DNA from 3 places in the Pseudomonas gozinkensis genome. Region 2 is predicted to be linked to each of the others. Evidence: predicted binding sites of a transcription regulator. Region 2 holds the regulator's gene; each other region holds the start of a gene.
What was found. Region 2 encodes FliA, which starts transcription of late flagellar genes. Its sites were predicted from a motif close to CTAAAGTTTNNNNNNNNNNNGCCGNTAA; they were not measured.
Positions count from the first base shown of each region.

Region 1 (2,268 bases), 3.2 Mb from region 2:
GCGATCCCGCGAATCACTTCCAGTACCTTGCCGATCCGGCCGCTGTCGGCTTCAAGACGACGGATCACCGTGGCGGTGTTGGCGATTTCGCCGCGCATCTGGGTGATGCTGTGGATGGTGCTCTGCATGACCTTCTCGCCCTGTTGCGCGGACTGGTCGGCATCGTCGGCAGCACGCGCCGCGTCGGCCGCATGACGGGCGACTTCCTGGGCGGTGGCGGACATTTCGTTCATCGCCGTGGCCACCTGATCGGTGCGGTTGAACTGCTCGTTGGTGCCGCCGGCCATCAGCGTGGCGATGGCGTTCAACTCGCCGCTGGCGCTGTCCAGATCCTTGGCGCTGCGTTGCAGATGGTTGAAGGTTTCGGCGAGGAAATCGCGCAGGGTGTTGGCGGCGGCGGCGAGGTTACCCAGCTCGTCCTGACGGTCACTGGCCACGCGCTCGACCAGCCGGCCCTTGCTCAAGTGGGTGACGTAGTCGATGAGTTTGCGGATCGGCTCAACCAGGTTGCGGTTGACCAGCCACAGGCTCAGCAAACCGATCAGCAAGCCCGACGCGAGCATCACCAGCAGCCCCAGCCACACGGTGCGATCGGCACTGGCGCTGATCTGCGCCGATTGCTCGGTGCCCTGCTTGCGCAACTCGGCTACCAGCTCACTCATCTGGTCGCTGGCGGCACGGTCGACGCCTTTGACGGCGGCGTCGCCCGCAGTCGGATCGGCACCGGCAGCGACGTAGGCATCGCGGCCCTTCTGGTACGCAGCGCCGAGCAGACGATGTTCTTCGCGCAGACGCTCAATGCGGGTTTTCAGCGCAGGCTCGAGGCCTTTCTGGTTGGCCAGCTCCCCGAGGATGCCCTGCACATCGCGCTGACGGTCTTCGAACTGGCCCCAGTACTTGGCCAGATCCGCCGGTTGCTTGCCGCGCAGCAGGACGTTTTTCCACTCCTGGACCTGCACCTTGAATTGCAGGTTGGCTTCGTCGATCAGTTGCGAGGTGTGCAAGGGGCCGGCGATCAACTGGCTGTAACTCTGCACGCCGTTGGACAGGAAGTGAAAGCAGGCCAGCGCGATCAACAGCATCGCCAGCAGGCTGCCGCTCAGCAGGGCGAGAATTTGCGCTCTCAGGGATTTTTGCAGCATCGCAGGTACTCGGGACAGGGATGAGGCACGTCCGGTAAGACGTGATTTTTTGGCCGGACATCCGTGTCGGCGGACCTTGGCTCTTGGCCGAAGGCGCGCAACCTAACTCATGCGTGATCGGCGTGCCAGAGCCCTTCTTGAGAAAAATCCGACCGCCGGTAACGCATTGATTTGACGTCATTTTGCTGTCACACAAACGTCATGTGACATTGCGATGATGCGGCTCAGGTGAATCTGCAAATCCCGCGACAGACGCCTCCTCGCAGCGAGCCTTCATGAACCACAGCCTCGATATCAGCCATCGTGATCCTGACCTGTTCGGCCTGCTTTACGGCTTTCGGTTTCGCCCCGGTGAACGCGGGCGCGAGGTGGATTCGGCAACCGCCCTGCGCTGCCTGCAAGACGACAGCGAGGGCGATGAATTTCTCTGGCTGCACCTGAACCTGGCCCATGCCGCGTGCGAGCGCTGGATGAAAAGTCATCTGCAATTGCCCGAAGAGTTTTTCGAAGCACTGCACGAAGGTTCGCGCTCGACCCGCATCGAGCATGTCGATTCGGCGTTGCTGGCGGTGGTCAACGACGTGGTGTTCAACCTCAGCAGCATGGTGTCGTCGGACGTGTCGACGCTGTGGGTCTGCGTGCGCAGCAAACTGATCGTCAGTGCGCGCCTGCAACCGTTGCACTCGGTGGACAAGCTGCGGTCGTCGGTGAAGTCCGGCGAGTGTTTTCGTTCGCCGCTGGAACTGCTGGTGCATCTGCTGCGCGATCAGGGCGAAGTGCTGACCCAGATCGTGCGCAAGACCAGCATGAGCGTCGATCAGGTCGAAGACGAATTGCTGTCCTCGCGACTGTCGACCAACCGCGCCGAACTCGGTGCCAACCGGCGGGTGCTGGTGCGCCTGCAACGGCTGCTGGCGCTGGAACCGGGCTCGCTGCTGCGCCTGCTCAACCGGCCGCCACCGTGGTTGCAGAAGGAAGACGTGAAGGAGCTGCGCAAGTCCACCGAGGAGTTCGCGCTGATCATCAACGACCTCACCGCCCTGGGCGAGCGGATCAAGCTGTTGCAGGAAGAGATCGCCGCCAACCTCAACGAACAGAGCAACCGCACGCTGTTCACCCTGACCGT
Region 1 covers NZ_CP062253.1:4,987,505-4,989,772, forward strand. The annotation lists gene IHQ43_RS22160 (methyl-accepting chemotaxis protein) at 1-1,142, opposite strand, end outside; gene IHQ43_RS22165 (transporter) at 1,418-2,268, shown strand, end outside.
Region 1: a site for FliA is predicted at 1,257-1,284, ahead of IHQ43_RS22160 (methyl-accepting chemotaxis protein). Genes of this name have one in related genera too.

Region 2 (2,268 bases):
GACGCCGACCTGGGGCTGGCGAACGTCGACGTTCTGCTGGGCCTCACACCCAAACGCACCCTGGCCGACGTGATCGAAGGCCGCTGCGAGCTGCGCGACGTGCTGTTGCAAGGCCCCGGCGGGATCCGCATCGTGCCGGCCGCTTCCGGCACCCAGAGCATGGTTCACCTGAGCCCGGCCCAGCATGCCGGCCTGATTCAGGCCTTCAGTGACATCGGCGACAATCTCGACGTACTGGTGATCGACACCGCTGCGGGTATTGGTGACTCGGTAGTCAGTTTTGTTCGCGCAGCCCAGGAAGTTTTGCTGGTGGTCTGCGACGAGCCGACCTCGATCACCGACGCCTACGCGCTGATCAAGCTGCTCAACCGCGATTACGGCATGAACCGCTTCCGCGTCCTGGCCAACATGGCGCAGAGCCCGCAGGAAGGTCGCAATCTGTTCGCCAAGTTGACCAAGGTCACGGATCGCTTCCTCGACGTCGCCCTACAATACGTCGGCGCGGTGCCCTACGACGAAAGCGTGCGCAAGGCGGTGCAGAAGCAGCGTGCGGTCTATGAAGCCTTCCCGCGTTCCAAGTGCGCACTGGCGTTCAAGGCGATCGCACAGAAGGTCGACACCTGGCCGCTGCCCGCCAACCCGCGTGGCCACCTCGAATTTTTCGTCGAGCGCCTCGTGCAGCAAACGGCAGGACCTGTGCTATGACCGCCAGCGGTATGAACCTTTACAAAAAGTCGGCGCGTGACGCGCAGTACGAGCTGATCGAGCGTTACGCGCCACTGGTCAAACGCATCGCCTACCACTTGCTGGCGCGATTGCCGGCCAGTGTGCAGGTCGAAGACCTGATCCAGGCCGGGATGATCGGTCTGCTCGAAGTCTCGACCAAATACGACGCCAGCAAGGGCGCCAGTTTTGAAACGTACGCGGGTATCCGGATCCGTGGTGCGATGCTCGACGAAGTCCGTAAAGGGGACTGGGCTCCGCGCTCGGTTCACCGCAACACCCGTATGGTCAGCGACGCGATTCGCTCGATTGAAGCTAAAACCGGCCGTGACGCTAAAGATCACGAAGTTGCGGCCGAACTCCAATTGAGTCTCGACGATTACTACGGGATTTTGAACGACACCCTGGGCAGCCGGCTGTTCAGTTTCGACGACCTGTTGCAGGACGGCGAACACGAAGGGCTGCACGAGGATGGCGCCAGTGCTCATCTGGAGCCGTCGCGCGATCTGGAAGACGAGCGTTTCCAGGCTGCGCTGGCGGACGCGATTGCCAATTTGCCGGAGCGTGAGCGACTGGTGTTGGCGCTGTACTACGACGAAGAGCTGAACCTCAAGGAGATCGGTGAAGTCCTTGGCGTCAGTGAATCGCGGGTCAGCCAGTTACACAGCCAGTGCGCGGCCCGCTTGCGGGGGCGTTTGGGGGAGTGGCGAGCGCGCTGAAGGCAGTGTGGGGACACTGCGAACGAGGCTGGTGCGGTGGTGAACGGCACCGGTCTTGCTCTGTTGTGCTCCAGACAGTCATCGAGTGTTTTGCCGGATTGATTGAAATGGCGCGTCCAGGTGCTGGACGCGTTTAAGACTGCTTGGAGGTCGAATTGAACAAAGACATGAAAATCCTCATCGTTGATGACTTCTCAACGATGCGGCGGATCATCAAGAACCTGTTGCGTGACCTTGGGTTCACCAACACCGTTGAAGCCGACGATGGCACCACCGCCATTCCGGTGCTCAACAGCGGCAGCATCGACTTTCTGGTGACCGACTGGAACATGCCCGGCATGACCGGTATCGACCTGCTGCGCCACGTGCGCGCCGATGAAAAGCTCAAGCACCTGCCGGTGCTGATGGTGACCGCTGAAGCCAAGCGCGAGCAGATCATCGAAGCGGCCCAGGCCGGCGTGAACGGCTATGTGGTCAAACCTTTCACGGCTCAGGCGTTGAAAGAAAAAATCGAGAAGATTTTCGAACGCATCGGCTGATGAACGCGCGGGGGAGCTATGGAGCATAAAGAATCTTCACAGGGCGACTTCGAGTCGACCCTGAAAAAACACGCGGTCGAACTGGTCGAAAGCCTTGAAAAGGGCAGGTTCGGCGACGCTGTGCAACTGATCCATGAGCTCAATCAGACCCGTGACCGTGGCCTGTACCAGGAAGTGGGCAAGCTCACGCGTGAACTGCACAGTGCGATCGTCAATTTCCAGATCGATCCGCACATGCCGCAGGCCGAGGAAGTGTCGCAAATCACCGACGCCACCGAACGCCTGGG
Region 2 covers NZ_CP062253.1:1,820,757-1,823,024, forward strand. The annotation lists gene fleN (flagellar synthesis regulator FleN) at 1-705, shown strand, start outside; gene fliA (RNA polymerase sigma factor FliA) at 702-1,442, shown strand; gene IHQ43_RS08195 (chemotaxis response regulator CheY) at 1,610-1,981, shown strand; gene IHQ43_RS08200 (protein phosphatase CheZ) at 2,000-2,268, shown strand, end outside.

Region 3 (2,268 bases), 1.4 Mb from region 2:
GCACCGCGATCATGGCGAAGATGAACGCCGTGACGAAACCGATGGCGAACACCGGGAAGTCTGCCGGCACGAACAGGTCGCGATACTTGTAACCCGAATACACCGCCGCACCGACCATGGTCGGCATCGCCAGGAAGAACGAGAACTCGGTGGCGGTCTTGCGCGACAGGCCGAACAACAGGCCGCCGATGATGGTCGAGCCGGAGCGCGAGGTGCCGGGGATCATCGCCAGGCATTGCGCGAAGCCGATTTTCAGCGCATCCGTCCAGCGAATCTCGTCGACCGTTTCGGCGTGCACTTCATGCTGGCGCTGCTCGGCCCACAACATCACGATGCCGCCCACCACCAGTGCAGCAGCCACGGTGATCGGATTGAACAGGTATTGGTGAATCAAATCCGCGAAGATCACGCCCAGGACTACGGCGGGCAGGAAGGCGATCAGCAGGTTGGCGGTGAACCGCCGTGCGCTCGGCTGGGTCGGCAAGCCTACGACTACGTCGAGGATCTTGCGCCGGAATTCCCAGACCACCGCGAGTATCGCGCCGAGCTGAATGATGATGTTGAACGCCATGGCCCGCTCGCCTGCGAAATCGAGCAAGTCGGCGACAATGATCTGGTGTCCGGTACTGGAAATGGGCAAAAACTCCGTCAGCCCCTCTACAACTCCTAGAATCAATGCCTGCAAGGCGGTCCAAAGATCCATCAATCCCCCAAAGAGCGATGCCCGGCGGCATGCCCCGATAGTATTTTTTTACGTTCACTGCGTTCAGCGTAGCTGGTTATAGCTGTACCGATTCCGCACGCAAAGGATCCACACGAAACAGTCAAAATTCCGTGAAAAATCAATTTGCATTCAGGTTTTCACGCGCGGCGCCGAAATCCTAACAGACAAGCCGTAATAGCGCTGCCGCGTTCTACGACTTGGGTCGCGTATGCCCGGTCACCGAAACGTGGTTGGATGCTGGCGGTGGTTTATTACAAGAAAAAGAATCCGGAGTGACAGCGTTATGAACAGCTTGCGCAGTGTGTCGATCAGCCGACGCTTGTGGCTCATCTTGATTGTGGCGGTGGTCATGCTGCTGACGTTGGGCGTGTTGATGCTCAAGCAGATCCATGATGACCTTTACCATGCCAAGGCCCAGAAAACCCAGCATGTGGTGCAGACCGCCAGCGGTTTGCTGACTTATTACCAAGGCCTCGAAGCGGCAGGCACCCTGACCCGTGATGTGGCACAGAAACAGGCGCTGACCGCGATCCGTGGCCTGCGCTATGACCAGAACGATTACTTCTGGATCAACGACCTCACGCCCGTGATGGTCATGCACCCGACCAATCCCAAGCTTGAAGGCCAGAACCTCTCGGCGATCCGCGACCCGGACGGCTTTGCGGTGTTCAACGAAATGGTCGCCATCGCCAAGGCCAAGGGCGCCGGCATGGTCGATTATCGTTGGCCCAAACCCGGCGCCAGTGAGCCGGTGGCCAAGACTTCCTATGTGAAGCTGTTCGAGCCGTGGGGCTGGGTCATTGGTTCGGGCGTGTACGTCGATGACGTGCAGGCCGAGTTCCAGGGTCAGGTGATCAAGGCATCTGTGGTGGGACTGGTCATCGCAGTGATCATGGCGCTGCTGGTGATTCTGATTGCCCGCAGCATCGTCCGTCCGTTGCAGGAAACCGTGAACGCCATGGCCAACATTGCCAGCGGCGAAAGCGATCTGACCCGCAGCCTCGATACCCACGGCCAGGACGAAGTCACCCAGCTGGCCCATCACTTCAATGCCTTCACCACCAAGCTGCGTCGGGTGATCGGTGACTTGCAGGTGTCTGCCAGCGCATTGGGCCAGTCCTCCAGCGAACTGGGCAATGATGCGGCGCAGGCTCAGCAACGCAGCCAGCAGCAGTCGCAGCAAATGGAGCTGGTGGCCACCGCCGTCAACGAAGTGACCTACGGCGTGCAGGACGTGGCGAAGAACGCCGAACATGCTGCCAGCGAAATGCGTGACGCAGAGGCTCAGGCCCAGCAAGGCCAGGTCAACATCGACGGCAGCCTGCAGCAGATCGACAAGCTGTCCGGCACCATCGATCAGGCCGTCGAGGTCATCCGCACGCTGGCGACCGAAAGCACCCAGATCGGCAGCGTGCTGGAAGTGATTCGCTCCATTGCCGAGCAGACCAACCTGCTGGCACTCAACGCCGCCATTGAAGCGGCCCGCGCCGGCGAACAGGGTCGTGGCTTTGCGGTAGTGGCCGACGAAGTTCGGTTACTGGCGC
Region 3 covers NZ_CP062253.1:3,258,014-3,260,281, reverse strand. The annotation lists gene IHQ43_RS14440 (undecaprenyl-diphosphate phosphatase) at 1-703, opposite strand, end outside; gene IHQ43_RS14435 (methyl-accepting chemotaxis protein) at 1,008-2,268, shown strand, end outside.
Region 3: a site for FliA is predicted at 853-880, ahead of IHQ43_RS14435 (methyl-accepting chemotaxis protein). Genes of this name have one in related genera too.